Regions from separate parts of the Mesobacillus subterraneus genome, predicted to be linked through region 2. Evidence: predicted binding sites of a transcription regulator. Region 2 holds the regulator's gene; the other holds the start of a gene.
The links. The regulator LexA, encoded in region 2, represses DNA repair genes until DNA is damaged. The targets are predictions, from matches to a motif close to CGAACATATGTTCG.

Region 1 (15,132 bases), 700 kb from region 2:
GTCAGCATCGCGTAAAAATGGCTTTTCAGCCGCAGTGTCAGCAGCCCGACGAAATAACTGACAACAGCAGTCAACAAAATCGTCACCAGGACCGCCAGCAGAAAGTAGCTTGTTTCGGGTTCAAACCTTTTCATGAAGACACCTACTGTATACGCACCGATTCCGAAGAACATCGCATGGCCGAACGAGACAATCCCAGTGTATCCGAGCAGGATGTCATAGCTCATGGCCAGTACGGCAAAAATAAACACTTGGGAGAGAAGGATGAGCATGCTCCTTGAATCGTAGACAAACGGAAGTACTGCCAGGAATCCAGCGACAATCAAATATAAGATGTTCAAGCGATTTGAAAACATTCTTGTCATCATCTCCTCACCCCTTTGCCCCGAATAAACCCTGCGGCCTGAAAATTAATACCACTGCCATCAGAAGCATGTTAGCTGCAAGCGCAAGGTCAGGCACATAATAGGCCATGAATGAACCTGACAATCCAACCAAAATTGCGGCCATTACAGAACCTGTAAAGCTGCCCATTCCTCCAATAACCACTACGATGAATGCGAGGATCGCGAATTCCATCCCCATATCTGCATAAATCACGCCAGAATATGGTCCCAGCAACATACCGCCAAGAGCAGCCATTCCAGCTCCAATCATGAAAACGAACATGAACACTTTCTGGATGTTGATCCCTAGCGATTGGACCATTTCCTTGTTCATTACGCCCGCGCGAACAACCAGGCCAATTTTCGTCTTTTTAAGCAAGTACTGTACTGCCAGGAATACCGCGAACCCGACAGCTATGATAAAAACACGGTATTTAATGATGATGATCCCGCCAAACTCCCAGCTGCCAGAAAGGTAATCAGGGGTTGTCGCCGAAATCTGGTTAGGTCCCCAGACCACTTTTAACATCTCTGATAAAACAAGCATCAAGCCGAGCGTAATCAATATTTGCTGCACATGATTGCCGTAAACAGGTTTAATGATCCAACGCTCAGTGACAATTCCGAGAATCATGCCAGTAAGGATGGCACCGATGATCCCGATAACAAAGCTTCCTGTCGAGCTATATATCCAAACGCCACTGTACGCGCCCCAGGCAAACAAACCACCATGGGCAAAGTTCAGTACATCCATCAACCCGAAAATCAATGTAAGACCCGCAGCCAGAAGGAAGATCAGCATTCCCGTGGCAAGACCGTTAAGACTCAAGTTAATCAGTACATCCACTCTTTCTTCCCCCTTTCTTATGCAATACCGAGATATTTACGTCTCATTTCTTCGTCCTCACGAAGGAGGTTCATCGAGCCGTTCGAAACTGTCCTGCCATCATCGATAATATAAAAGCTGTCGCCAATACTGCTGGCCATCATAAAGTTTTGTTCTACAAGGATAATTGTCGTTTTATCCTTCATTTGCTGGATCGATTCCATAACCTTCTCGACGACGATCGGTGCAGGCCTTTGCTCGGTTCATCAATCAAGAGAAGTTCATTGTCATTGACATATGCTCTTGCGATTGAAAGCATTTGCTTCTGGCCGCCGCTCAAAAGCCCGCCTGGTTTTTTCCAGAACTTTTTCAAATCAGGAAATAAATCAAGAATCCAATCCAGTCGCTGTTGGGTCTCATCGTTCTCCTCCTTTTTGACTGCTACCTTGATATTTTCCTCGACGCTCAGGCCGGCAAAAATCCCCTGGTCTTCAGGCACGTAGCCGATGCCTTTATTTGCAATCGTGAAAGTCGGCAGGCTCTTGATTTCTTCACCTTTAAAAGTGACCGAACCTTTCGCAGCCGGATTCAGTCCCATGATCGTTCTGAGTGTCGTTGTTTTGCCGGCACCATTCCGCCCCAGCAGTACGGTAACCTCCCCCCTTTGGCACTTCAAAAGAAATGCCTTGTAGGATATGATACTGACCTATGAATGTCTCAACCTGGTCAAGCTTCAGCAGCGTGCTCACTATGCAAACCTCCCAAATAGGCAGACTGGACCGTTTCATTTTTCATGATTTCTGCTGGCGTCCCATCGGCGAGCAGGGCACCATTGAACAAGACCATGATGGAATCAGAAAGATCCATGATCATATCCATTTTGTGTTCAATCAAAATGATCGTCCGGTCTCCGCGCTCCTTGATTTTCCTGATTACCTCCAGGATTGCCGGAACCTCTTCCAGTGACATCCCAGCTGTAGGTTCATCCAGAAGCAGCACCTCTGTGTTCAAAGCAAGCAGCATCGCGATCTCCAGCTTCCTTTTTTCACCATGAGCAAGATTCCTTGCCAGTGCATCCTTCTTGTCATTCAGCAATACAAGCTTCAGCCACTCTTCTGCCTGCTCCTCAAAATTTTTAAAGAAACGAAAATGCCTGAGCATCTGATAGCGGACTCCCTCATGTGATTGAACTGCAAGACGGACATTTTCCATTACCGTCAAGCTTGGGAACACATTGGTGATTTGGAAGGACCGTCCGATTCCGGTCCTCGTTCTTTTTGTCGGAGAGAGCTTTGTAATTTCACTGCCTTTATAGAAGACCTGTCCTTTCGTCGGCGTGAGCTGCCCGCTCAATAAGTTGAAGAAAGTCGTTTTTCCAGCACCATTCGGACCGATAATTGATTTGAAATGATTATGCGGAACTGAGATGCTGACAGAATCTACCGCGGTATGACCGCCAAATGTAATGCTGAGGTCTTTCGTCTCGATAATCGCCGTCATATGCTTCACCACCTTAATCGATTGATACCTAAGTAAGAATTCAGTAAAAGCATAATGAACTCCGGCTGAGTTACCGAAGTTCATTATGATATTTGGAGCGCAAGCGCCTTGGTCAGCCCCGACAAGCGCTGGAGGGCCTGACAGTGAAGTCGTTCTTTGACTTCATTGGCAGGACCGAAGCGCCTCGAGGGGCTAGGCGCTGGAGCTGGACAGCTCTCGAGGTGATTTTATACTTTCTTATTTTTCTTTGTTAATTACGGATCGGTGGTGCTGTTTCTTCTGGTGAGAGCTCGCGGATCAGGACAGGGACTGGATAGTCGACTCCATCTTTCTTCTCAAGCTTGATTGCGTATAGGGACTGGAGTGCCTGATGGTCTTCTTCCCGGAAGGTCATTTGTCCTTTTGGAGTATCAAAGCTCATTCCTTCCATTGTCTCGATCAATTTTTTGGAATCGGTGTCACCTTCTGTTTTCTTCAAAGCTTCGACGATCGCCATCGCGGCTGTCATCCCTCCTGGAGTAAATAAATCTGGAAGCTCACCGTTAAAACGCTTCTTATGTTCATCAACAAGCCATTTATTGATGTCATTTTGTGGCAGGTCATGATAATAAACGGTGAAGCCTTCCATACCGACAAGCGGCTCCATCGTTGCAAGCGCAGCGATATCAGGTGCACCTGTGGATATTTTGATTCCTTTTTCCTGGACCTTCATATCAGAAATCTGGTTCCATGGTGAATTCGCACCAGCCCAGACGACGAACAAGTAATCTGGCTTCTGGTCGATGATCTTCTGGATGTTGGAAGTGAAATCAGTTGCAGCTGGGTCTGCATATTCTTCATGGACGACTTCTGCGCCAAGTTTTTCAGCTGCTTCTTTGAACGCTGCGACACCATCACGCCCAAATGAATAATCTGGAGCAAGGGTCGCGATTTTCACCCCATCCTTCGCGATTGCCGCGGCACCCGCAACAGCATCCTGAGAAGAGTTGCGCGCCGTGCGGAAAATAAATTCATTGAATTCAGAGCCAGTGATGCTGTCTGCTACAGCTGGCTCGACAATCATGATTTTTTCATATTCCTCAGCCAGCGGCAGGACTGCCAGCGTGTCACCTGAACTGGAAGAACCGACCAGGAAGTCTACTTCATCCTCTTCAAGCAGCTTCGTCGCTTTCTGGACGGCTACTTCAGGTTTGGTTTCCGTATCTTCAACAATAAATTCAATTTTACGTCCCGCCACTTCATTTGTTCCGTCAGTAGCGTATTCAAGTCCCAGCTCGAATCCGCGAAGTGTCTGTTTTCCATAAGCCTCAAGTCCGCCTGTTTGCGAAGCCAGCACACCAATCTTGATTGGTTCCGAGTTCTTCGGTTCATCTTTTCCGTCTTTCCCTTCAGTGCCGCCTGACTTCTCTGTTCCCGATCCACTGCAGGCACTTGTAAACAACAGGACCAAAATGAGCATCAATGATAAAACAAAATTCCGTTGACCAGCTTTCATTTCCTTTCCCCCTTTAAAATGGTGATTCCAAAGCCCACAAGCTTTGACATCATCTTAAAGAATTCCAGTTACAAATGAGTTACATCATGCTGAATTGTATTAGCAATGAATGGTTGAAGTTCTAAAATACAGTTAAAAGTGAAACCAAAAAGAGGCTTATTCCGTATAGACAGATACATAAAAGGGGGACAACTTCGATGGATTCCGTATTTTTATTAATCATGATCATCTTCATATTGCCATGGATCATTACCACCGTCATCATGACGCCAATCCAGTACAGATATATCAAAAAAATCGAAGAAATAAAGAAAAAGAAGCAGCTTTCACAAAGTCAAATGTACGAGGAAATGCCTGTCCAGGAAGAAATCCTTCATATGAACCTGCAATCGAATATTTTGTTCATTCCCGCTAATGTCATCGCAGGATTGATTTATAAATACCGTCATCGATAAATCGACTACCATCACAAAACTTCCTAAAAAAAGAGTATCCCCTCCTATTTTTATGGCAATAACGGTACTACATTGCCTAAAACATGGAGGGGATTTCTATGATGGGAATCTATTTGATCAATGAAAAGATTCATATAAACGGACAATCACAAAATGAGAGTGTTGACATCCAGCAAGCAGCCCTGCTTGATTTTATGAATAAAGAAAGGGTAGCTCCTGTAAAATTAAATCCTTATCAATTAAACGAGCATTATACGATTCCACACGCTCTGCTCTATGATTTAAAACTCCATAAAAAGCAGATTGACTGCCTGTTCATCTACTCCAATGAGTCTATCGAAGATTTCGCTTTATCCTATCCTGCAAGATGGCTGATCATAAAGAGTTATTTCGACCGGATCTTGACTGTGACATAAACTAGTAAAAAGGATGCTGCAGGTTCAAGTCAATAGCCTTCTGTCCCGCCAAATGCGATACAGTAGCCATCAAGGCCCTTGATGGCAAAGTCCTTCCAGGGTCCATTCTTTTCATCAACCAACCTCCTGTAAGTCTACTGATTTTGTCCTTCAATAATCATCTCATACATATGCTTTGTTGGTTCCAGCGGGGTGACTCCCAGTTCTTCCTCCAGTACTTCACTGCATTTTTTATACCACCGGATAGCTTGCGGACGATTGTTCTTCCGATAATAGCAGAACATCAGCAATCGGTAGGCCTCCTCCCATGTTCTGTCCCTGTGGAGGATTTTTTGGCACCAATGAATGGCAGAATCATAGTTTTCACGCCTTACATTCAGCTGCGCCAGCTTCTCCGCACTTCGCAAAAAATAAACAAGCAGCTGTTCTCGCTCATTGAGGCACCAGTCCTCATACCGTCGTTCGGGAAGATAATCCCCATTATATAAATTCAGGGCACCCTCTAGTTCTTCCATTGATTTTTCCGTGTTCTTCTCTTCAAGTCCGGATTCTGCCCATTCTTCGAATATTCGCGAGTCCAGTTCAATTGCTGCATGAGGGTTTATTCCGTATCCCGATCCTTCCCTGATAATGAAAAATGGGGTGGATCTCGCTTTGCGCGCAGGCTCAAGAACATTATTCAAGGCATTCAGGGCAACTTTAAAGTCTCTGTCTGCATTCTTTTCCTCATGAGTTGGCCAAAGAATCTGGAAAATATCTTCCTTCATCAGGAACTGGCTCCTCTTTGTCAAGAATAGCTGGAAAAGCTCTTTCGCCTTTCCTCTCTGCCAATCCCTTTCCTCCACTTCCCTGTCTCCAAGCCAGAGCCGGAATTGGCCAAGCGTTTGGACCCTTAATGAATAGCCGGGATGGGCACTCAGGCTCGGAATCTTCAAATCCTCCAACAACTTCTCAGCGTATCCAGGGGCTATTGATTGCTTTACCGCTTCAATGAGCATAGGTGCGAACACCTGCAAGTCCCGCGGCCCAAATGTCGTCCGCTTTTTCAGGAAAAATTCATATCCGCCTGTTTTCATCAATTTTAAAAAGCTTGAAAATGCTAATTTGAATTCTTCATCTTCATTTAATGAAAAATAAAAATAGGACTTCCAAAACGACAGCAGCATTCGCCCATATTCATCACCACACTGGTTGATCAGCCCCTCTGCTTTATGAAGGTTCTCGCTCGCCTCCCTGTGCCTGCCATTATAAATTGACGCAATCGCGAGGCAAAGCGTTATCAGTGCTGAAAGCCAGATATCCTTCACCTGTTCTGTTTCAAGCAGTGCCTTTCTCCCCGCCTCAGCAGCCCTCTCATATTCACGCCTTGAGCCATAAAGAATGCACAGTCCCATCAGCGGTTCAGCCTTCCCGCGTTCGATGCTCAAACGTCCCATGATATCAAGTGCCGTTTCATAGCATTTTTCAGCAAGTGTGAGATTATATTGTTCTATCAGCTGGACTGCATGGACCATCCTGATCCATCCGCAAGCTTCCACAAATGGAGCCTGGATATCAATCCCATACTGGATGCCTGATTGAGATAAAGTCTTTGCTTTCATTCCATTGCCTGTAAAAGCTTCAATCAGTGCCAGCAGCAGATCTGTCTCTCTGTGTGATTGCGGCAAATGCAGTTTGTCATCCAGATGACCAATCGCCTTTGCATCTGTTAAAATTCTTCTCGTTTCTTGGAATCGGCCGGTCCTCAAATATAGCCGGGCTTCCAGGTTTCCATCCTCAATATGGACCCCCATCGACCTTGCCCGTTCAATCCACCTTTCTGCTTTTAATGCCTGCCCGGAATTGATCAGGTTTTCAGCAAGAAGGCGATAAAGCCTTCCTGTTTCCTCCGCGGGAGCATCAAGCATCGCCGCTTCCCGAAGCTCTATTGCCTGAGCTAAAATGCGTTCAGCTTTAAGCGGCTGGATCGTATCAAGATAAATTTTCGCTTTGCCTTCTAGAGCCTTGCTTTTCCATTCTGCATTCCCAATCCTGTCAGCTGTCTGTATTGCCTGCTCATAACACGATTCCGCTTGCTTGTACAATGAGCGGTAACGGTAAACCTCACCTTCTAGAAACAAAAGTGAACAATAGCGGCTTTTATCTTCCAGCGGGATTTTCGCAAGCCGCTCCTGCAAATTCTCGAGCTTGCCCATTTCGAGAAGCTCCATCCCCTGTTCGTCCATAATCGCTGCAGCAGCGGTGAATTGGCCAATTTTCTCATAGCAGTATAATGCCTCTTCCCACTGCCCCCTTTTTTCAAAATAATGGGCACTACTCATCATTAATACTCTGTATTGACCAGGCTGGCTCGTGATCAGTCTGGTCTCGAGGAATTCGCGAAAAAGGGCATGATACCTGAACTGGCTTTCTCCTATCTGCTGGATGAACAAATTTTTCGCGGTCAGCTGCTGCAGCATCTGGATGGAACCGTTCATACCGAGGATATGATCGCATATATCCGTACTTAGTTCTTCAAAGATGCTTGTCTGTTCAAGGAATTGCTGAATCATGAGAGGCTGTTTCGAAAACACTTCATAAACCAGGTATTGAAACAAATCCTCAAGCGACTTTGCCGGCTCTGCCAGAAGATCATCCAGACTTTTCAAGTGAGGGAGCTGCTGAGCGATCATTCCAATTGCAATGACCCACCCTTCTGTAATTTGATACAACTGGTCGAGCTGTTCGTCACTGATAGCAAGCTGATAATAATCAGAAAGAAGCAGTTCAATCTCTTCTTTGCCAAAAATCAAATCTGCCTTTGAAATCTCATTCAATTCATTCCTGGCATTCAACTTCGCAAGGACTTTCCAACCAGGCTTCGTCCTGGTTGAAATGACAAGATGGAGATGTCCGGGCATATGCTCCAGCAGTTTTTCCAACCAGACATTGATATGGTAGGAATGTTCGATTGCGTGAAAATCATCAAGGATGACAATGATTTTCTCAGGTATTTGGAGGGTTTCATTGATAAAAAGCGAAGAGAGCATACTAAGTTCCTCTTCTCTTATATAACGGTCCATTTTTTTCATATAAGTAATTAACTCATGGCCAAAATCCGGGAACAAGGTTTGAATCGAGGCTGTCAAATAGGATAGAAACGGAAGAATATCATCATCGGAAGAAGTGATTGTGTACCAGCAGCATGACTGGCTCTCATCCTTGACATGCAAGGCCAGTGCCGTACTCTTGCCATAACCTGCGCCAGCCTGAATAATGGTCAGCGCTTTTTCAGAAACCGCTTTCATTTTTCTTGATAATTTTGCTCGTCTTATCCATTGCTCCTGTAAGCCAGGAACAATTAATTTTGTTTTGATCAATGGCAATGTTCCCTGCATGTAATCTCCGCCCTATTTTATAATGGTCTTATTAGTTTAACATGAACGAAATAAAAAAAGACTCGAAAAATGACGAGCCTTTCCGCTTCTCTATATGTATGGCTCAGAACGATACATCCATTTCCTCTAGCTGCCAGTATCTGAGATTAACCTTGCCAACGACCTGCTTTTCTGAAATGAAACCAAACTGTCTGCTGTCCCAGCTCCCAAGACGGTTATCACCAAGGACAAATAGTTTTCCTTCAGGCACGCTTTCAGCCCCTGTTAAGTCCTGAAGCGTAAAATCGCCAGTCAAGTAGCCCACTGGGGATTGGTTGCGGTACTGATCCAAGAATGGTTCCTCCACCTTTTTGCCATTGATGAATAGCCTATCCTCTCGATATTCAACTTTATCGCCTGGCAGGCCGATGACCCTCTTCACAAAGTCCTCATCCTCATTGGCATGGAAGACAATCACGTCAAATCTTTCGAGATTTTCTGTCTCATATCCAAGCTTATTGACAACGACTTTATTCCCATCTTCCAGTGTAGGAAGCATAGATTCCCCTTCAACTACATAATTGGAAAAAAAGAAGATCCTTATAAAGATAAAAATGATCATTCCGAGAGCAAAAGCCTTGATCCATTCGAGCCCTTCCCTTTTCACGATTTCTTTCATCGACTTCCTTCACCACCTGTTATCCTGCTATCTGTCATTATCGTCTTTTCCTACACTCATATTCATTTTTACTTCAATTCTTTTGCCGATATACCACAGAATGGCAATTACTGCGAGAACGATCGCAGTCCGCGCCGGATTGGTGATCAATGAACGAATATCATAACCTACGAAACTGATGGTAAAGATCATCACCATTTTCCCTGTTATCATGCGAGCGATGCATGTATTACCATACTTATTTTTGAAAGCCCTGCAACAATATTGACGAGGGCAGATGGAGTAAAGGGAAAGCACAGCAACAGGAATATCGGGCCAAACCCGTGGCGTTCTATCCAATTCATCCCCTTCTGGACTTTGGGGTGACGCTGTAAAAACCTTAGGATCCGTCCCTGGCCATACGTGCGAAAAATCAAGAAAACGAGCAGAGCACCGAGAACTGCTCCAGTCCAGGAAAATAGAAACCCAAGCCACAGCCCAAATGCGTTCGCATTTGCCATAACAAATAGAAACAATGGCAGGAAAGGCAAAAAAGCTTCCAGCATCGGCAGCAAAATTCCTGGAATTGGGCCAAACGATCGGTATTGGTTGAGCAAATCCATAATGTTTTCGATTGTAAACCATTCTTTCAATAATTCTACATCCATTGAAATCTCCTTGTCCAAAGCACTCGGTAATCAGGACTGGGCAGAGTTCTGATTACCTTATCGTATTTACCTCTTAGAAATAATTGTACACCCCAAATTCTTAATTTGGGTAATTTTTTACAAGTTATCTATTTTGTTAAAAATTCCTGCAGCGCGGCCCTGTTTTCTTCAAAGTTTATCGCCAATACTAGTCCTGCACCGCTCACCCGCTGGTTCTCAAACGAGCCTTCAACAGGAATCCTCAGTGTTTCGATATTCCGATTATCCTTCGAAATCAGCCCTTTTCCCATAAATAAAATATCGCCTGTATCCATATTGGTATTGATAAACGGCGTAAGTACCCCCACTAATTTAGGCAGCTTTGGCAGTGTCTGAATGCTCGCGAACTGCTTGCCGACTTCCTTTATGACATTTTGCTGGCGTTCTACACGGCCAAAATCACCGACTGCATCCTGGCGGAACCGGACATATCCAAGCAAATGTTTTCCATCCAGTCTTTGCACACCTGGTTCCAGTGTGACACCAATTCCCTCTGACATCTTCTTTTCAACATTGACTTCAACCCCCTCTGGGAATGCTTCATCAACCAGATGGACAAACCCTTCAAAATCGACGATTGAATAATATTGCAGGCTTACATCAAAGTTTTCCTTTATTGTCTCCCTCAATAGTTCCGGGCCGCCAAGCGAAAACGCAGCATTGATTTTATTCATCCCGTGTCCCGGAATCTCCACATAAGTATCCCTCATGATTGAGGTTAATTTATATGACTCTGTATCTGGATGATAACTGGCGATCATGATTGTGTCTGAACGCGATGTTTCCTTTTCTCTAGCATCGCTGCCAATCAACAGGATATTCGTGAGACCATTCCGGTCGCTCTCACCATTAAATTTGTACACCTGTTTATTCTCATTTGCTGTCTTCTCAGATTGATTTACCCCCGAACGGTACTGCATATAGGAATATAGCGCAACCGCTCCTACAATAAGGAGTAGCAGGAAAAAAATGCTCGACCATCTGATCCTCTTTTTACTTTTTGTATGTTGATGCCTATCAGATCTCATTCGAAAAACCCTTCCGATTTATAAGTATTGATGAAAATTAAAATTTATTAAGTCATTATTGTTAACTTGTTGCTTTTGCGATGTTTTGATTCATGTCGGTCTGGTTGATTAACAATATGGATAGTAAAGCAGCACATTATTACTATTTTCCTTCTTTACCTATAACCTTAAACTTAAACTTATCTGGAGAAATTTTCAAAAATAAAACCGCGGCATAGCTCATGCCGCGGGTATTAGTTTGATTTTTTTTACAAATGGCTATTGAACCAATCGACGATTGATGCCAAGCGGGCTAGACGGAGATTAGGCTTTCCGCTTCTTGAGAGCTCATGGTTGGATTCTGGGAATCGGATAAACTTCGTTTCTTTTCCCTGTCTCTTCAAGGCGATGAATAGCTGTTCTGCCTGTTCGATTGGGCAGCGATAGTCCTTTTCGCTGTGAAGAATCAATAATGGTGTATTGATCTTATCCACATAGGCGATAGGTGAATGCTTCCACAATGTTTCAAGATCGCTTAGGTCAGCCTGAATCTGCCATTCTGTAAAATAATACCCGATGTCACTGACGCCATAAAAACTGATCCAGTTTGATATAGAACGCTGAGTGACGGCTGCCTTGAATTTGTCAGTGTGTCCGACTATCCAGTTTGTCATGAATCCGCCATAGCTGCCGCCGGTCACTCCTAACCGATCCTTATCAATGAAATCGTATTTCTCCAGCGCGTACTCGACCGCGTCCATCACATCCTGGTAATCTCCGCCGCCATAATCACCTCTCACAGCATTGACGAAGTGCTGCCCGTAGCCATGGCTGCCGCGTGGATTAATGAAGAGGACTCCGTACCCTTCTGCCGCCAGGACCTGGAACTCATTGAAATACGAGTTAGCATACATGGCATGCGGTCCCCCATGAATCTCGAGAATGAGCGGATACTTCTTACCTTCTTCATATCCGGCCGGCTTTATGATCCAGCCATTTAATTGTGTGCTGTCACTGGCCTCGAAAGATATTTGCTCTGGCCGCGATAAAGTGACCGACTCCATAACCTTTTCATTTACAGAGGTCAGTTGTTTTATTTCTCCAGTGGTCACCTCAAGCTGGAACAGTTCCCCCGGGAGAACTGGATTGCTGATCGCTGCGACAATTCTCTGGTTTTTACGGTCCAGTGTGTACCCATATACATGCTGCTCATCAAGAAGTGCTGGATACACTTCCCCAGCAAGGTTTGCAAAGTATAAAGCAGTATTTCCCTGGTCGGTCGCAAGGAAATAGAAGCTCTCACTATCTTCCCCCCAGATCAATCCAGGGCTGTGAGCTCCCTGATGGAAATCTGCAGCAACAGCGTCTCCAACAAGGATATCCATATTCTCTGTGACACATTGGATATTTCCAGTCTCGAGCTCCTGTATCCAAACCTGGGTTAACGTTGCATTCTCAAACTCTCTCTCATGCCCAGTATAGCCAAGGTATTTTCCGTCAGGTGAGAAAACTGCATTGCCGAAGTACCCATTACCGTTTGTGAGCTTAGTTTTGTGCCCTGTTCCGATATCCATCAGCCATAAATCACTTTTGAACGAAAAGTCGCGTTCAGGTGACTCATCAGCCGCCAAAACGAGACTTTTGCCGTCAGGAGACCAGCACTGCAGAAGGTAGTCTGATTCGCCTTTTGCCACTAATTCAGCCTTGCCATCTGTAAGATTCACGATGTCTGTCTGCTTGTATTTTCCGTCCCAGAACCCAGCTGCATCTGATTTATATTTCATTTCCTGTGCTACGAACGGTTCAAGCTTCCCTTCATCCTTCTTTTCCTCCTCTTTTGCAAGCAAATCTTCATTAGGTTTCAAGGATACGGAGCAGGCGATCCTTTCTCCATCCGGAGACCAGACGGGACCATTCGCACCATTCCTGAAATCAGTAGCTTGCCTTGCTTCGCCGCCAGCAGCATCCAGCACAAATATCTGGTTCTTGCCGCTGCGGTTCGAAACGAAAGCCAGCTTCGTTCCATCCGGTGACCATCTTGGGGAATGGTTGCGACCTTCACCGTAAGTCCATTGCTTCGGCTCGCCGCCTTCTCCAATGTCAATTATGTATAAATTAGAGGCATAATCATTCTTTATCCCCAGCATCTCTGTCTGGACAAATACACACTTCTTTCCATCTGGTGATAACTGAGGGTCCGTAACGGACTTTAATTCAAATAAATCTTCAGCTTTAATAAATCGTTTTTCCATTTCGAGAGCCATCCTTCCAAAGTAAATTGTTTCCTTTATATTTCGATAACAGAAATAAATCTCCTGCTTTTACTTCAATGTTTTTCTGAAGAAAGCCAACAACCCACCAGCACTGCAAGTTTCCTTTTTTTTTGGAGAAGATGATAGTGGGAGGAAAATTTTTTACCCCTCTTGAAATTCTCCTCAAAATCCAGTACGATAATTACGAACAAGTGTTCTTATTTTATTTTGAAGGGATAGAGCAAAATGACAAGGATTCCTGACAAAGACCGCGATATTATGGAGCAGGCCATCTATTTGCCGATGGTACTGGTCGTGCTCAATCGGGACCTTTCTGTCGTTGAAAATAGTCCATTTAAACTGAAGAAGCCTTATTTGGAGCTAATTGAAGAAACAATGAAAGCAGTCCAGAAAGAACTCGCCATAGTGAAAAGCTACCTCAAAAAGAATAACCTTAAGGTTGAAGAAGTAAAACGAGATGACGCCTTCACCATGTTCCTCTTCATCTATAAAGGCTACGAAGAACAGCATAACTACTTCAATCCCCGCATCCGCAACAAAGTCCAGGAATTGATGATCCACTACCTATTCAAGCGGTTTAAGACAGCACAAAAAACGCAAGCGCCTCGTTCTGCCCCGACAAGCGCTGGAGGGCCTGACAGTGAAGTCGCTTTTTGACTTCATTGGCAGGACCGTAACCGAAATGTATAGCCGACTGCCCAGAAACGGAGAAACTGGAGACTCCGACAAAGAAGCGCTTTTTGCTTCTGCCGGCGGAGTTGAAGTTTCGGAGTTTCTAGGAGGCGACACTAGACAAGCGTCTCGAGGAGTTAGGAGCCGCAGCTAGACAAACGACTCGAGCTGCTCAAAGCTAACGATTCTCGCAAGATACTCCGGGAAGCAATTTCAGGGATGAAAACTGGATAGACGCTGGAGCTGGATTTAGAAAACTTTATATAAAATCATTTAATAATTCTGGACAGCCATTGAAAAGGAATCCGGATAAGAACCGGATTCCTTGATTAATCCCTATATACCTCACTGACGAGACTGGCATGAGGATATCCTTGTGAATCATTGAACCTTGGACCATGAAGAAGGTATAGTGCTTTTCGTTCGGTTTCTTTCATCCGCTGCATGAATTTGGTGCGCAGCAGGGATGTCCTTAGCAGTTGGTTTTCAAATGAATGATGGGATACTGGCAGAATCATGGATTTCTTATTCCTGAAGGTAACCTGTGTACTGTGGGAGTCCACCTTCTTATGGAATAATACATGCTCATGTGAAACCCATATGCAGTCCGGTTTTGTAGGCGAGCTTGTAGGCATGAAATATATGGAGCTTATAGGGTCGACAATGATGGGGGTTTTATGGGTGATCCCGGTAAGCTGTTTCGTTCCTTCCTTTCTGCCTTCGTAGCTGCTTCCAAAATACTTGCAGCTTTTTTTGATAATATCTATTGGTCTGAATGGGGATAAATACTCCTCCTCCAGCTCGATCACCCTGGAGTAAACCCTGCTGCCGTATTCTTCAGGAATAATTATCATGGTAAAAGGATTTATTTCGTACTCTTCGACTAAGTTCCTTGTGTTTCCTGTGTTTCCTGTGTTTCCTGTGTTTCCTGTGTTTCCTGTGTTTCCTGTGTTTCCTGTGTTTCCTGTGTTTCCTGTGTTTCCTGTGTTTCCTGTCATTCCTTCACCTCCTATAATACCTTATACCCTATTTTACCATAAGTGTTGAAATTTTCTTTACTTACAGAAAAAGTTTTATTTTTAGCCACAATTTGTGTCCGAATATAAATTTTCTAAAAATTATAAAAATTTAGTTGATTATCTTTTCAATAATCCATATAATATAAAAAAGGTCTAAGAGGTGAGGTCAGTGAAAGAAAAACCGTATTCTGAAATCATGAAGGCCAGTGTGATGAAACGCATTAAAGCCAAGGAATCTTTTGTTCTGGACCTGTATGTTGACATGCTTATTTCCGAAATTCAGCTGAATACCAGGAAAGAAAAATTGATGACGAAAATTGATAAAGCAATCGATGAAAAAGACAAAATCCTGTTTTTAACTC
Region 2 (15,132 bases):
GGCAAAAGCAAGAGAGCAATATGTGTGCGTGAAAAAGCTTGATGACCTTTCAAACACCTCGGATGTAAAAGAAATCCTTGACGTCCATGATCAGTTGCCAGATTTCATCTTTGATGAAGGGATTTCAATGAATTCATTCACTCGCTATGGTGACCGAAAGGAATATCCATGGGTGACAAATGAAAATTGGGCTTCAATGGCCTGGGATCCACTTCAGCAATGCTCAACATGCAGTTGGCGCCACCGTTGCGGCCAAACATTGAACCGTGATTACTATCGCCATGCCGGCGATTTGATTATTTGCTCACATGATTTTTACATGGAGCATGTCTGGACGAAAGATTCCCGTAAAAGGGAAGGGCAGATGCCATTGCTTCCAGATGCAAGTACCGTGATTTTTGATGAGGGTCACTTGCTTGAATTTGCAGCTCAAAAAGGACTAACATACCGATTCAACTCACAAACTTTGACCACTGTCCTGACAGGATATATGCACCAGGACGTTCGAGAGGAATCACTGTATTTAATTGAGGATATATTAGAGCTTCATGATTCATGGTTTGACCTTTTGGTTGAAAACTCATCTGCGAAAGAAGGTTCTAATCGAAAAGAAGTACCGATGCTATCAAATATCAGGAAAACTGCAGAAACACTAGAGAAAAAGGTTAGCGATTTAATGGACCAGCTGGTGTTTGACGCGGAAATGTTCCTGATTGACGAATACCATTTAAAAATCATGGAAGAGTATCTCGAGTTTTTCGCATACGGTCTTTCCGTTTTCTTGAAGAACGACGAAGGGATTTTCTGGCTGGAAGAGAATGAAGTGCAAACATCTCTAGTCATCATGCCTCGACTAGTTGAGGATATATTGAAAAAAGAAGTATTTTCACAAAATATCCCGTTTGTATTTTCTTCAGCCACCTTGTCTCAAGCGGGAGATTTCAACTATATAGCGAAAAGCCTAGGAATCGAAAAATACTCATCCTTTACTGTATCGTCACCATTTGATTATGAAGAACAAATGGAATTGGTTGGACACATCGAGGATGAAGAAGTAAAAAAATGGAATAAAATAGGGTTGGACATTATAAGCAGCAATGGAAGCTCGCTTGTTCTATTCTCGTCAATGCAGGAAATGGAACGATTCCGGGCATGGACTGAAAAACAAGAATGGAGTTTCCCTATCTTGTTTGAAGGTGACCGTGAAATCAGTGAAACGGTTAAAGAATTCCAGACTGTAACTGAGACGGTTTTATGTTCCTACAGTCTTTGGGAAGGATTGGATGTGCCAGGAGAGTCACTGATTCAAGTCATCATTGCCTCATTGCCATTCCCGCCTCATGACCCAGTCTTCCAGGCGAAAAGAAAGCATGCGGATAATCCAACTGCAGAGGTAGATATACCTTATATGCTCCTACGCTTAAGACAAGGAATGGGACGGTTGATCAGAACCAATCAAGATAGCGGAGCTGTACATGTATGGCTTACTCAAAATCAAAAAGCTGTGTACAATGAAGAGTTAAAAGGTGTACTGCCTGTTCAAAATATTCAATGGAAATAGACAAATCCCGAAAGGACTATCCTTTCGGGATTCTTTTAGTTTGGTGTTAGAATTTGCAGCCACACTTTCTTCGGCGGCGGTCACGATCATCATCTCGATCATCCTGAGCACCTGCTACTAAATCCTCAATGATACAACGACGTACAGCACGGCAGAGGTCATCAAAATCAACAGTTGCCCTGACTCTGTCTCTGTCACGCTTAGGGTAGAATACGCCTGCTACATCGTTGTCATTACGATTGTATCCCATTAGAAACTCAACTCCTTCCTCATGAAAGATACTTACACATTATCTTATGTGGAGAGGTACAAGTTGTTAGGGTTTCTGCCTAATTAATACTTAAATGTGCTAGTCTCATATGATAAAAGTTTAATTGATAGAAAAAAGCAAGCGGAGCCCGCTTGCTTTCTAATGCATATGCCGGTATACACCGATAACTTTACCGAGTATGGATACGTTACGAAGGATAATTGGATCCATCGTAGGGTTTTCCGGCTGGAGCCTGAAATAATCCTTTTCTTTGAAAAAGCGCTTAACTGTTGCTTCATCCTCCTCTGTCATCGCTACAACAATGTCACCGTTATTAGCAGTTTTTTGCTGTTTAACAATAACATAGTCACCATCTAGGATACCTGCTTCAATCATACTGTCACCCATGATTTCCAGCATGAAAACCTGCTCATCATGTGGAACAAGGCGATCTGGAAGAGGGAAGTACTCTTCTACATTTTCAATGGCCGTGATCGGCATACCAGCTGTTACTTTACCGACAACAGGTACATTTACCACATTATATTTAGGAATGCGGCTATCTTCTTCTATTTCAAGAATTTCAATTGCACGCGGCTTGGTAGGGTCACGTCGGATTAAGCCTTTGCTCTCAAGTCTTGCAAGGTGTCCATGGACAGTGGAACTTGAAGCAAGCCCAACAGCTTCACCGATTTCGCGTACGGATGGCGGATACCCTTTTTTCTTGACTTCGCCTTTTATGAATTCAAATATATCTTGTTGACGCTTAGATAACTTTGTCATATTCACGCACCTCGTATATTTTCTTGTCCTAATTATACCATGTCTATTCCACAGATACAAACATAAGTTCGAATTTTTGAGTTGACACGAAACAAATGTTCGTTTTATAATGAAATCAATTAATCGAACATACATTCGCAAGGAGTGCTGTTAATGAAAAAACTATGGGAAAACTATTCATATGCCATGATCCTGCTTGCTGTCAGCTTAATCTTTTCGCTCGTAGCAAAAGCGCAACTTAATAACGAAGATGCATACATAACTGTTACTATAGAAGAAGGACAATCATTATGGGAAATTGCAGAGACATTTGCCAGTGAACATAATTTTACCGAAAATGAATTCGTTAGCTGGGTAGAAAAAGAAAACGGAATCATTGGGGAAAAGGTCTTTCCGGGAGATGAATTGGTAATTCCCGTTGTAGCTGAACGGATGGAACCTACCCAAATTGCAGGAGCAGAAAGATAGATTTGACTAGAATAAGGTGACTACATGAAAGCAATTGTTTATTGCCGCGTAAGTACAACGAAGGAAACGCAGGAAACTTCGCTGGCAAGGCAGGAAGAAGAGTTGCTGCGTCTGGCTAGCAATTATGGTTTTGAAGTAGCAAGTATCATTAAAGAAAAAGCTAGTGGGTATGACCTTGAAAGGGAAGGGATCCTCCAATTGCTGGAACTGATCAAGGACAAGAAGATAGGGGCCTTGCTCATCCAGGACGAAACCAGACTTGGAAGGGGTAATGCCAAGGTGGCAATTCTTCATTGTATATTAAAAGAAAATGTGAAATTATATAGTGTCTCCCACAGTGGAGAACTCCAGCTCTCTGAATCAGATTCTATGGTGCTGCAGATTGTCAGTATGGTGGAAGAGTATCAGAGGAAGATCCATAATATTAAGATTAAGCGAGGTATGAAACGAGCGATTGAGCATGGATACAAGCCACAGCGTAATCTGAAAAATCAAGGGGAGCATTCTGGGCGTGACCGGAAAGAAATGCCAATTGAGGAAATCGTTAAGCTGCGTAATAATGGACTGACCTTTGCTGAAATAGCTGCAACATTAAGAGGATTTGGGTATAACGTTTCTAAGGCTACTGTAAACCGAAGATATCTTGAGTATATTGACACTAAAGAATAACGAAGCTCTATTCTTGTAAAATCCCTAGAATTTTAGTAAGATGTCATTTGACGTAATTTTTAACAAAGGAGCTTTACAATGCTATCAAGTGATAAAATTGCTAGAATCAATGAACTGGCAAGGAAAGCAAAATCATCTCAATTGACGGAAGAAGAAGCAAAGGAACAAACGAAGCTTCGTGCCGAATATCTCCAGTCTTTCCGGTCTTCTATGCTCAATACACTTAAAGGTGTTACCATCGTGGATCCAGAAGGCAATGATGTTACGCCTGATAAGCTCAAGGAAGAAAAAGCGAAGAAAAAGCTTCATTAAATAGATACTGATTTGGAATACATAGTACATGTATTCCATTTTTATTTTGTCGAATTTTTCGAAGTTAATAATGTGGTTTGGTTCAACTCCCTAAATAAGTGGGAATTATCCTAAGGGATTACCCAGATACAATGAAGGCTTTTGATTTCTAACGTACTGCTATGGATTATTTTTCGTTTACAAAGGCTTTATTTACATATCAACAGCTCATTTGTGTCAAAATAGATAACAATACGGCCATTTCTGTCTCTTTCAGGCACAATTTGTTGTATAATGATTTCTCTCGCTATAATATTAAGGATGTAGCCAGTACCTATAGAAAGGATGTATATAATGTTTAAAGAAATTGATATGCTTTCGATTGATTCCATTCGTACTTTATCAATTGATGCAATTGAAAAAGCAAATTCCAGCCACCCAGGCATGCCAATGGGGGCAGCTCCAATGGCATACACATTGTGGTCTCGTTACATGAACATCAATCCTAAAAATCCTGAATGGTTTAACCGCGATCGCTTTGTGTTGTCTGCTGGACACGGTTCTATGCTGTTATACAGCTTGCTGCACCTTGCAGGTTATGATCTGACAATGGATGACATTAAACAATTCCGCCAATGGGGAAGCAAGACTCCAGGACACCCTGAGTTTGGTCATACTGCTGGGGTAGACGCAACAACTGGACCACTTGGCCAGGGAATTGCTATGGCTGTTGGTATGGCAATGGCTGAGCGCCATCTCGCTGCTGTTTACAATAAGGATAATTACAATCTCGTTGATCACTATACATATAGTATTTGCGGTGATGGCGATCTAATGGAAGGTGTTTCTGCTGAAGCAGCTTCAATGGCAGCTCACCTGAAGCTAGGCAGAATGATTGTTCTTTATGATTCGAACGATATTTCTTTGGATGGAGATCTTGATAAGTCATTCTCAGAAAGTGTTGAGGGCCGATTTAAAGCATATGGATGGCAGTACATCCGTGTCGAAGATGGTAACAATCTTGAAGAAATCGCCAAAGCAATTGAAGAAGCAAAGACGGATGAAGACCGTCCAACAATGATTGAAGTCAAGACGGTTATCGGTTATGGATCACCTAACCTTTCTGGTAAATCAGATGTTCACGGTGCTCCTCTTGGTGCGGACGAATTGAAGCTAACTAAAGAAGCTTATAAGTGGACTTTTGAAGAAGACTTCCATGTTCCAAGTGAAGTTTACGATCACTTCAAACAACAAATCGCTAATAAAGGTGAACAAGCGGAACAGGCTTGGAACGAGCTTTTCGCAAAATATAAGAGTGAATTTCCTGAACTGGGAGCCCAGCTTGAAAAGTCAATGAAGGGTGAGTTAGTTGAAGGATGGGATAAGGACATCCCTGTATATGAAGAAGGAAAAAGCCTTGCGAGCCGTGCTTCTTCTGGAGAAGCACTTAATGGGATCGCGAAAAACCTTCCTTACTTGATCGGCGGATCTGCTGACCTTGCCGGATCAAACAAAACAATGATCAAGGGATCAGGTGATTTCTTCCCGGGTTCATTCGAAGGCCGCAACATCTGGTTTGGTGTTCGTGAATTCGCTATGGGTGCTGCGATGAACGGTATGGCACTCCACGGCGGACTTAAGATATTTGGCGGAACATTCTTCGTGTTCTCCGACTACTTAAAGCCAGCAATCCGACTTGCTGCGTTAATGGGCTTACCTGTAACATACGTATTCACACATGATAGCATCGCAGTTGGAGAAGATGGTCCTACACATGAACCAGTTGAGCAGCTTGCTGGACTTCGCGCTATGCCGAACTTGTCAGTCATCCGCCCTGCAGATGGTAACGAAACGGCGGCTGCATGGAAGCTTTCAGTTGAATCAACTAAGACGCCTACCGCTCTTGTGTTAACTCGTCAAAACCTGCCGACAATCAAAGATACTGACAAGAACGCATACGAAGGCGTATCTAAAGGTGCTTACGTCATTTCTCCAGCTGGAAAAGACAACGCTGATGCATTGCTTCTGGCAGCAGGTTCAGAAGTCAGCCTTGCAGTGAACGCACAAGAGGCTCTCGCTTCTGAAGGCATCGACGTAGCGGTTGTGAGCATGCCATCATGGGACCGTTTCGAACAGCAGTCAAAGGAATATAAAGAAAGTGTAATTCCAAAGTCGGTCAAGAAACGCCTTGGAATCGAGATGGGTTCTTCACTTGGCTGGCATCGTTATGTTGGTGATGAGGGTGAAGTACTTGCGATTGATACATTTGGTGCATCTGCCCCAGGTGAAAAGATCCTCGAAGAGTACGGCTTCTCCGTGAACAATGTAGTTGCACGAGTGAAAGCTTTGCTTGAGCAAAACTAAGATCCATACTAAAACGAGCATGAGACCATTTAGGTACATGCTCGTTTTTTATGAAAATATATATAAGTTGTGAAACTGAGGAACTACTTTAGAAAAGTCAATCATAAAAGTTGTTGAGATTACCCCGTGATAAGAGCGAAAACATTTTTCATATTAATAATTGAAGAAGCTAAAAAAGCATGAGCTGAGCTGTTAAGGCAGTCTGGCTTATTTTTAATTAAAAGGATTGAAACCATAATCGATGTGGAATCAATGATAATGTTAATTTCGTTTAATAGGAGGTAAGGAAATGTCAGGTAAGTTTGAGGGGAAAACGGTCATTATAACTGGTGGATCTAACGGGATTGGTAAAGGAATTTCGAAAGCATATGCTATTGAGAAAGCACATGTATGTATAGCCGATACAGATGAAATAAAGGGGAAAGAATTGGTTTCCAAGCTAAAAGAGCTAGGAGGACAAGCTGTCTTTTACAGAACGGATGTAAGGAAAGAAGAAGACCTGGTCAGCCTGCTGGATCAAGTTATGCAAGACTTCGGAAAGATCGATATTTTAATCAACAATGCTGGTGTTTCTAGATTCAAATCTCTGTTTGAGCTGACGACTGCTGAATGGGAGGATGTTGTGTTCACGAATCTAAGGAGTGTTTTCATCGGTTCTCGTGAAGCTGCCCGCAGGATGGAGGCAGGTGGCCGGATCATAAATATTGCTTCTACAAGGGCAACCATGTCTCAACCGAACTCAGAAGCCTATGCATCATCCAAAGGTGGAATCCTTGCTTTGACTCATGCCCTGGCAGCTTCACTTCAAGAAAAGGGAATAACGGTAAACTCTATCAGTCCTGGCTGGATTCAAACAGAGGATTATGGTGATCTCAGAGAGAAAGACCATCTTCAGCATTGGTCTAACCGTGTAGGTAAACCAGAAGATATAGCCAAAGCCTGTCTTTATATAGCTGACCCGGATAATGATTTTATAAATGGACAAGATCTTGTTATCGATGGTGGGATGACACGTAAAATGATTTATGAAGAATAATTAACGAGAAGGAGCTGCAATAATGATTGCAGCTCCCTTTCAACTTTTCGTATTATTTTATACAATAGGAGGAAGAGAAAGTACGTAATTGGGAGAGAAGTAATGGATGAAATACACAAAGAAGAGACCCAAAAAGAAAAAACTAGTCCAGAGAAACTTCAATCTGGCAATTTTATTATTTGTAGCCTTCGTTGGATTTTTCTTGCTTGATAGATTTCTGGATTTATATAATCAAAGCTTCAAAAAAATGAATGTTGGTGTGAATAGTTCAATTGGAGAAGTGGCCAAATACACTCCGATGATTGAGGAAGAATTGAAAAAGGTGGGGCTGGACGAGCATACCATCACTGTCGCTGCTTTAATGATGCAGGAGAGCCGGGGGAAGGGAGGCGATCCTATGCAAGCCTCTGAATCTGCCGGTCTGCCACCAAATACGATTCAGGATCCCAGAAAAAGCGTCCAGCAAGGTGTAAAGTATTTCAATCGAGTTGTGGAATATGGAAATAAGAAGCAAGTAGACTTCGCTGCAGTCATCCAGTCATACAACATGGGAATCGGCTATATTGATTTTGTGGCGAAAAATGGGGGTAAGCATACCGAGGAGCTGGCAAAGGAATTTTCGTTGCTCCAGGTTGAAAAAAACCCGCAAACATATAATTGCGGCGGTGATAAGAACAATTTCCGTTATCCTTATTGCTATGGTGATTTCACCTATAGCACGAAGGTAGCAAAACATATGGAATCAATTACAGTGAGTAATCCAGCTAATTTAAACGAGGAAAGTACGCAACGCTCTTTTTAAATAGAGTGATAAGAAAACGAATTAAAAACATCTGAATATTCGGGTGTTTTTTTATTTAAGAAAATTTTAAGGATAAAGCAGGGAAAAAGAATGAAGACGGTAAATATATTTGTAACAAATACCCATACTAAAAATCAGGAGGTGTATGTAAATGTTTGAATATGGAAAGGACATTCCACTGGACGGTGCGGCAGGAAATCAGGCAGTTCAGCAAGCGAACTCAGAAGAACAGGCAATCTTGGAAAGTGCTGTTTACAGTTTCGACCACCGCAAAGACATACCGCTGGACGGAGTAAAATAATTCAGTAAAAAAAAGCCTAGAAAAAGGCTTTTTTTTACTGAATTAAAATTGATTTGCAAGCTCAATCGCACGTTGAATGGCCTGTTGTTTGATTTCCTGTGCTTTATCAGGCATTGCTGCCATTCCCTCAATTGCCAATGTTTGTGCATCGCTAATACCCAAGAATGAAAGAACTGCGCGGAGATAACGGTCTCCGAATTCCAAATCTTTCGCAGGTCCTTCTGAGTAAACGCCGCCACGGGCCTGGATGTGCAGAGCTTTCTTGCCTTCAAGTAAACCTACCGGGCCTTCTGCAGTATACTTGAATGTTTTCCCGGCAATCGCAATGTTATCAATATAAGCTTTCATTTTTGGCGGGAAACTGAAGTTCCAAAAAGGAGTGACAAAGATATATTTATCTCCGTTAACAAACTGGTCTGTTAGTTGATTGATCGCGCTAACCTTTTGTTTTTCATCATCACTAAGCTGATCGAAAGCAGATCCTTGCTGTAATTTGCCCCAGCCGCTGAAAACGTCTGTATCTATGAATGGTACGTCCATGTTATAAAGGTCCAATCTGACGACTTCATCTTCAGGGTTGTTTTTACGGTAGGCTTTTATGAACTCCTCCCCAACCGATAAACTGAACGATTCTTCAACCGGTTTTGGATTCGCTGAAATGTAAAGCACTGTAGCCATGCATAGTCATCCTTTCTCTGTCTAATTAACATTGATATATTCCCCTGATTAAAACCTCCTATTCCTTTTCTGGCATAAAAAGTTCTTAAGCTTGTAATTCCTGGACAGCTGAATAAAAGAAATTTATATTTAAAAAGTAAGAAAGTTTTGAATTCGACATAATTAGTGGATTTTTGCGGCACCTTTAGACAAACGCAGACTGATCGTTTTCCTATAATAAAGACAAAAGCTTGTCTGCAGAGGAGGGGATCAAATGAGATCCTACCAGCTATATCTAATAGAAGATGAATTTGCCTCCCATTATTTCGGAAGAGAACGGATGTTTTACGAATTATTTTTGGAATATAGTCAAGCGAACAACGATCTAAAATCGATCATTGCCAAGCAAGTCAAGTATGTAACCAAATCCATTCCAGTGCTTCGCATCCATCAGCTCCTGCATCAACAGCTTTCGAAGGCAAAAGGATTTCATGTTCAGAACGGCACATATATTTATGAAAATAATACAAATAACAGTTCAGCCACACTTAAAGTACATGAGAAATGGCTGGAGTTGGATTCCCATGGACAAGTTGACGCTGAAACGGTTTTTTTTGAAATTCTCCGTAAATGTGAATCATCATTCCTGGCTATTGACCTTAAATCAAGCAAATACGGCTGGCTCAAGCCGATTAAAGAACGTAAATATATATAATGAAGGTTGAAGTACTCATTGATAAATGTTTTTGGTTCATGATTAGTAAAGTAAATACAAAAATTTTTCAAATTGAGTTCATTTAATAGAGAAAAAAACCAACAGATATTGTATAATAGCTGTTGGTTTAGTACACTGTATGTTAGACAACATGAAGGAGGAAGTTTTTATGGTGTGGCAGTTTATTCTAGTTGGTATACTGGCATTAATTGTCGGTGTAGCGCTAGGATTTTTCATTGCTCGTAGATACATGGAGAGCTACTTAAAGAAAAATCCGCCAATTAACGAACAAATGCTTAAAATGATGATGATGCAGATGGGTATGAAACCATCCCAGAAGAAAATCAATCAAATGATGTCAGCAATGAACAAGCAGACAGGAAAATAATAAAGGACAAGCACTCATTGATTAGCGATGGGTGCTTTTCTTATTATAGAGACTATTAAGGACATTTTAATGTGTGGATGGAATCAAAATGGGTAAGAAGAGGGATTTATTAGACATTTTGAAGCTTAGATGAAATCGAAATGTCTAAGGAACAGGATTTAATAGACATTTTGAGGTATGGATTGGATCGAAATGTCTACTAAGAAGAGTTTAATGGACAAATTGGAATACGGATTAAATCAAACATGACTAGATTAAAATAACGCCGGAAATGGCGTTATTTTTTTGTGTTTGATTTATCTTGCTCCTGACGTTTAGTGCCTTGCTGAAAAATCGAATCAAAAAATTCATCCGCTGTTTCCATTACGCCTCCATGAAGCTGGCCGTCAGCACCGACTTTGTTTTTATTGCCTTTAACTGGATTATGGATCCTAACCATAGAATATGCACCTCCTATAAATAGGCTTTGTTATTTAAGACCGAAATAACCAGACCAACAGCAATTGTTAATCTATGGCAGGACATGTACAGACCAATACCGAATATCAAACCTAAGGAATTTTAAAAAGGGGATCATATATGTATCAATATTTTAATGGACTTGTCATACGGGAAGGCACGGAAGGGATACAGGCGGATAATGTTGAAAAGCTTTTTGAAGACGCAGGTTGGGCAAGCAATACTCCAGTTTGGCAAAAGGAAAAGTTTTCGTTGATATTCAAAAATTCCACTTGGGCATTTACCGTTTGGGACCAAAATGAAATGGTTGGAATGGTCAGGGTCATTTCGGATCAGATTATGGCAGCGAACATTATGGACTTGGCAGTTTTATCAGAATATCGAGGAAAAGGTATTGGCAAGAAACTTGTGCAGCTTTGTGTACAAAAGCTTCCTCACGGAGATTGGTTTGCCCATACTTCTGCCAGCAATTTTAACTTCTACGAAAAATGCGGGTTTGAGGTTAAGGATCTTTCGCAAAATGGTACTTGCGCGTATTATGGGTACATCCAGGCTCGTAAGGATGGACAACGATAGGAGAGCTGAAATTGAATCTACGTGAATTTGAAGCAGTCATCAGCCAGCCGGCAGTTATAAGATATGAATACTTCATTAAAAAAACAGCGGATTATGAAGAGGTCTGGGGACTATATAACGTTGGCTGGGCAACAGCCCAAGATGATATGGGCAATACACTGATCCCATTTTTTCCTAATGCGAAGTTCGCAGAGACTTTTGCAAAAAAAGAATGGGAAGGGTTTAGAGCAAAAAGTATTGATTTGGTCCACTTCCTCGAAAAATGGCTTCCGGGGATGAAATCTGATGGAATCAAACCTTCCATTTTCCCAACAAACACAGATTCTGTCGTATTGGAAGTGGACACGCTAAGGGAAGCTTTAGAAGCTGAGCTGGAGAAGTATTAATTTTAACGATATATAATTGATATTAAAAATATACCCAATGTAGTATAATTGGAGCATCTTGATTTTAGAAAGAGAGAGCTGAAAAAATGTCACGTCAAAATGAAGATGCTACGGCAATTGTGAGTCAACCCGAGTGGCTCCAAGCTTATGTAGAATCACCTGAAAAACAAAAAGCTTTATATAAAAGGACATTATTAATAGTTGTTTTATCCCAGATTTTTGGCGGTGCTGGTCTTGCTGCAGGTATTACCGTGGGTGCGCTGTTGGCTAAAGAGATGCTTGGCACGGATAGTGTTGCCGGTCTTCCGATAGCGCTTTTCACTCTGGGGTCTGCTGGAGCAGCCCTCGTTGTAGGACGCCTTTCACAACGTTATGGCAGGCGTGCGGGCCTGGCTTCAGGATTTTTAACTGGCGGAATTGGCGCGATTGGTGTAATCATCGCCGCAGTGACGAATAATATCTTTTTACTTTTTGTGGCGCTATTAATATACGGTGCAGGGAGTGCGACAAATTTACAGGCGCGGTATGCAGGGACGGATCTAGCCAGTCCGAAACAACGTGCGACAGCAGTCAGTATTGCAATGGTGTCCACAACATTTGGGGCTGTGGCTGGTCCAAACCTTGTCGAGGCAATGGGGGAGTTTGCTATATCTGTAGGGGTTCCAGCTTTGTCTGGACCATTCATTCTCGCAGCTGCAGCCTATATCGTTGCTGGATTAGTATTATTGTTTTTCCTCCGTCCAGATCCGTTTGTGGTCGCCAGAGCGATTGCAGTGGCAGAACGGAATGCTAAAACCAGTTCTCCTGATTATGTAGAAGAAGAACTCGTAACGGATAAGCGGGGTATTGGAGTTGCAGCTCTTATTATGGTCCTCACACAAATGGTCATGGTTGCAATCATGACGATGACTCCGGTACATATGGGCAGCCATGGACATGGTTTAAGTGCGGTAGGTATGGTCATTGGGTTTCATATTGGGGCAATGTATTTGCCATCTTTGTTGACTGGAGTACTTGTTGATAAAATCGGACGTGCGACGATGGCGGTTGCTTCAGGAGTTACTCTTCTGATTTCAGGAATTATGGCTGCTGTTGCTCCTGGAGAATCCATGCTTTGGATTACCCTTGCACTCATACTACTCGGCCTCGGCTGGAACTTTGGTCTGATCAGCGGTACCGCCCTCCTAGTCGATGCGACAAATCCCACGAACCGCGCAAAAATGCAAGGAACTGTGGATGTGATGGTCGCTTTGTCTGGAGCCACGGGCGGGATACTTTCCGGGATGGTCGTAGCGAATTCGAGCTTTTCTTTCCTCTCACTTGCAGGTGGGGTACTGTCTTTAGTTTTAATACCATTTGTGATTTGGTCAAATAAAAGGTAATTGGTTGTAATTTAGGGGTCTGGATGTTCCAGGCTCTTTTTATATGGTCTTTACAAGAGGTGTTTACAGTTCCTTTGGCGAACTTATTTTGATAACAATTAACGGAAAGAGTTGATTAAGATGAGTAAATTAGTATTACTGAGTGATTTAAGGAATAATGCTTCCGATTTAAAAAGCAAAGTCAAGAACTTATTAGGTCCCCAGTTTATTAAGCTTGCCTATATTCCATCTAGAACTGATAAGGAAAGGGAGTACTTTGCAAAAGCCAGGGCGGATTTTTTGGGATTGGGTGTTACTGATTTATTTTATTTTGATGTAGATGAAGAATTCGAATCATCCCAGCTGGAGGATTTTAGAAGCTGTGACGCCATTTTTCTGTCAGGGGGGAATACATATCAATTTTTAAAAAACTTGAAGGAACGGAACATTGATAAAAATATTAAAGAAATGGTGAATGAGGGAAAACCTTTAATCGGTGTAAGTGCAGGAAGCATAATCATGTCTAAATCAATTAAGATTGCTGCATTCCAAGATGAAAATGAAGTCGAGTTACATGATTTAAGTGGGTTAGGAGTGGTTGATTTTGAGTTCATGCCACATAGGAACAGAGAAAATCATCAGTTCGATAGCCTATTAAAATATTCTCTTCTTCAGGATGAAATTATTTATACATGCCATGACGGTGAAGGAATAGTCATTGAAGGAGATGAGATCGAGTTTTATGGAGATATAAAGAAGGTTCGTAATGGGGCATTAGTATAAACTCATAAAATTTTATCCTTTAACGGACAAACGGAAGACCGGAAACGAGAAAAGTGTCCGATAGAAGCATTTAATTTAAAAGTCCTTTAATTTTAGAAACTACATCCTTTGGGCTAAATGGTTTCAAAATGTATTCGCTGGCCCCTAGTTCTTCTCCTCGTTTAAGGTCATGAGCTTCCCCTTTAGCAGAAAGCATGATCACGGGTGTGTCTTTAGTTTTTCTGAGTTCCTCCAACACTGAGAAACCATTCCTTCCAGGCATTAAAATATCCAGGATGATAACGTCAAAGGAATGATGCAATGCTTTCTCCAAAGCTTGATCCCCATTGTCCGCAACTTCCACATCAAATGCTTCTCTCTCTAAATACATCCTTAATAAATGGCTAATTCTTTTTTCATCCTCAGCAACTAGCACTCTCTTCCCCATGTTTTCCCCCTGACATATCTTTGTTTATCGTAAGTATACACTATTGTTGAGTTGTTTTCTTCAAAATAGAGGGGATTTAATCCCGATAAAATAAATTGATTTAGAAAATTGAGTATGCTAATATGTGACCTATAATATTTTAATTCATACTATACATATAGGAATTATAATAATTAAAAAGTGGGTGAATCATTTGGGCAGAGAATTTATCCCCTTATTTGACGAATGGGCAGAGTTTTACGACGAAACGGTTTCTGGGCATGACGTTGAATATAAAGAAGTTTTTGAAAAATATGAGGAAATTTTAGATTTAGTTGCTCAAAAGTCAAATGGGAGGGTACTTGAATTTGGTGTTGGCACAGGGAATCTTACCGAAAAACTAATCGGATTGGGCAGAGAGGTATATGGAGTGGAGCCTTCAAAAGTCATGAGGGAAAAAACGAAGGCTCGGTTTATGAATCTAGATTTATACGATGGAGATTTTATTCAATTCCCAAATCTTCATGGAAAAATTGATTCCATTGTCAGTACCTATGCTTTTCATCATTTAACCGATGATGAAAAGGATACCGCCATAAAGCTTTACAGTGAATTGTTAGATACTGGTGGGAAGATCGTATTCGCGGATACAGCTTTTTTAAATGAAAGAGACCGCAATGAAAGGCATAGGATAGTAAAGGAACAAGGATACGAGAATCTCCTTAAGGATTTGCAGAGCGAGTACTATACGACTCTTGAGATATTAAAGCAGATCTTCGAGATAAATGGTTTCCAGGTGAATTTTGAAAAGTTAAATTCCTATGTTTGGCTAATGGAAGCCGTGAAAGAAAAGTAAAATTAAAGATAGTATGGGGG

Region 1: a site for LexA is predicted at 13,264-13,277, ahead of LC048_RS15655 (YhjD family protein). Genes of this name have one in related genera too.

The regions. Positions count from the first base shown of each region.
Region 1 covers NZ_CP129019.1:3,000,046-3,015,177, forward strand. Annotated here, with positions in the region: gene LC048_RS15595 (branched-chain amino acid ABC transporter permease) at 1-368, opposite strand, end outside; gene LC048_RS15600 (branched-chain amino acid ABC transporter permease) at 373-1,233, opposite strand; partial or broken gene LC048_RS15605 (ABC transporter ATP-binding protein) at 1,251-1,961, opposite strand; gene LC048_RS15610 (ABC transporter ATP-binding protein) at 1,939-2,712, opposite strand; gene LC048_RS15615 (substrate-binding domain-containing protein) at 2,963-4,207, opposite strand; gene LC048_RS15620 (DUF3949 domain-containing protein) at 4,405-4,662, shown strand; gene LC048_RS15625 (hypothetical protein) at 4,761-5,078, shown strand; gene LC048_RS15630 (AfsR/SARP family transcriptional regulator) at 5,213-8,455, opposite strand; gene lepB (signal peptidase I) at 8,559-9,113, opposite strand; partial or broken gene LC048_RS15640 (TVP38/TMEM64 family protein) at 9,141-9,760, opposite strand; gene LC048_RS15645 (LCP family protein) at 9,889-10,827, opposite strand; gene LC048_RS15650 (S9 family peptidase) at 11,076-13,058, opposite strand; gene LC048_RS15655 (YhjD family protein) at 13,305-13,736, shown strand; gene LC048_RS15660 (hypothetical protein) at 13,720-13,905, shown strand; gene LC048_RS15665 (competence protein ComK) at 14,081-14,749, opposite strand; gene LC048_RS15670 (IDEAL domain-containing protein) at 14,940-15,132, shown strand, end outside.
Region 2 covers NZ_CP129019.1:2,304,377-2,319,508, reverse strand. Annotated here, with positions in the region: partial or broken gene LC048_RS12070 (ATP-dependent DNA helicase) at 1-1,561, shown strand, start outside; gene LC048_RS12065 (hypothetical protein) at 1,608-1,811, opposite strand; gene lexA (transcriptional repressor LexA) at 1,971-2,594, opposite strand; gene yneA (cell division suppressor protein YneA) at 2,748-3,062, shown strand; gene LC048_RS12050 (YneB family resolvase-like protein) at 3,087-3,731, shown strand; gene LC048_RS12045 (DUF896 domain-containing protein) at 3,810-4,043, shown strand; gene tkt (transketolase) at 4,377-6,386, shown strand; gene LC048_RS12035 (SDR family NAD(P)-dependent oxidoreductase) at 6,676-7,422, shown strand; gene LC048_RS12030 (lysozyme family protein) at 7,529-8,224, shown strand; gene LC048_RS12025 (hypothetical protein) at 8,376-8,525, shown strand; gene LC048_RS12020 (FMN-dependent NADH-azoreductase) at 8,568-9,203, opposite strand; gene sirA (sporulation inhibitor of replication protein SirA) at 9,457-9,897, shown strand; gene LC048_RS12010 (YneF family protein) at 10,067-10,285, shown strand; gene LC048_RS12005 (hypothetical protein) at 10,563-10,724, opposite strand; gene LC048_RS12000 (GNAT family N-acetyltransferase) at 10,865-11,320, shown strand; gene LC048_RS11995 (DUF2750 domain-containing protein) at 11,332-11,706, shown strand; gene LC048_RS11990 (MFS transporter) at 11,793-13,088, shown strand; gene LC048_RS11985 (Type 1 glutamine amidotransferase-like domain-containing protein) at 13,209-13,850, shown strand; gene LC048_RS11980 (response regulator transcription factor) at 13,921-14,277, opposite strand; gene LC048_RS11975 (class I SAM-dependent DNA methyltransferase) at 14,471-15,112, shown strand.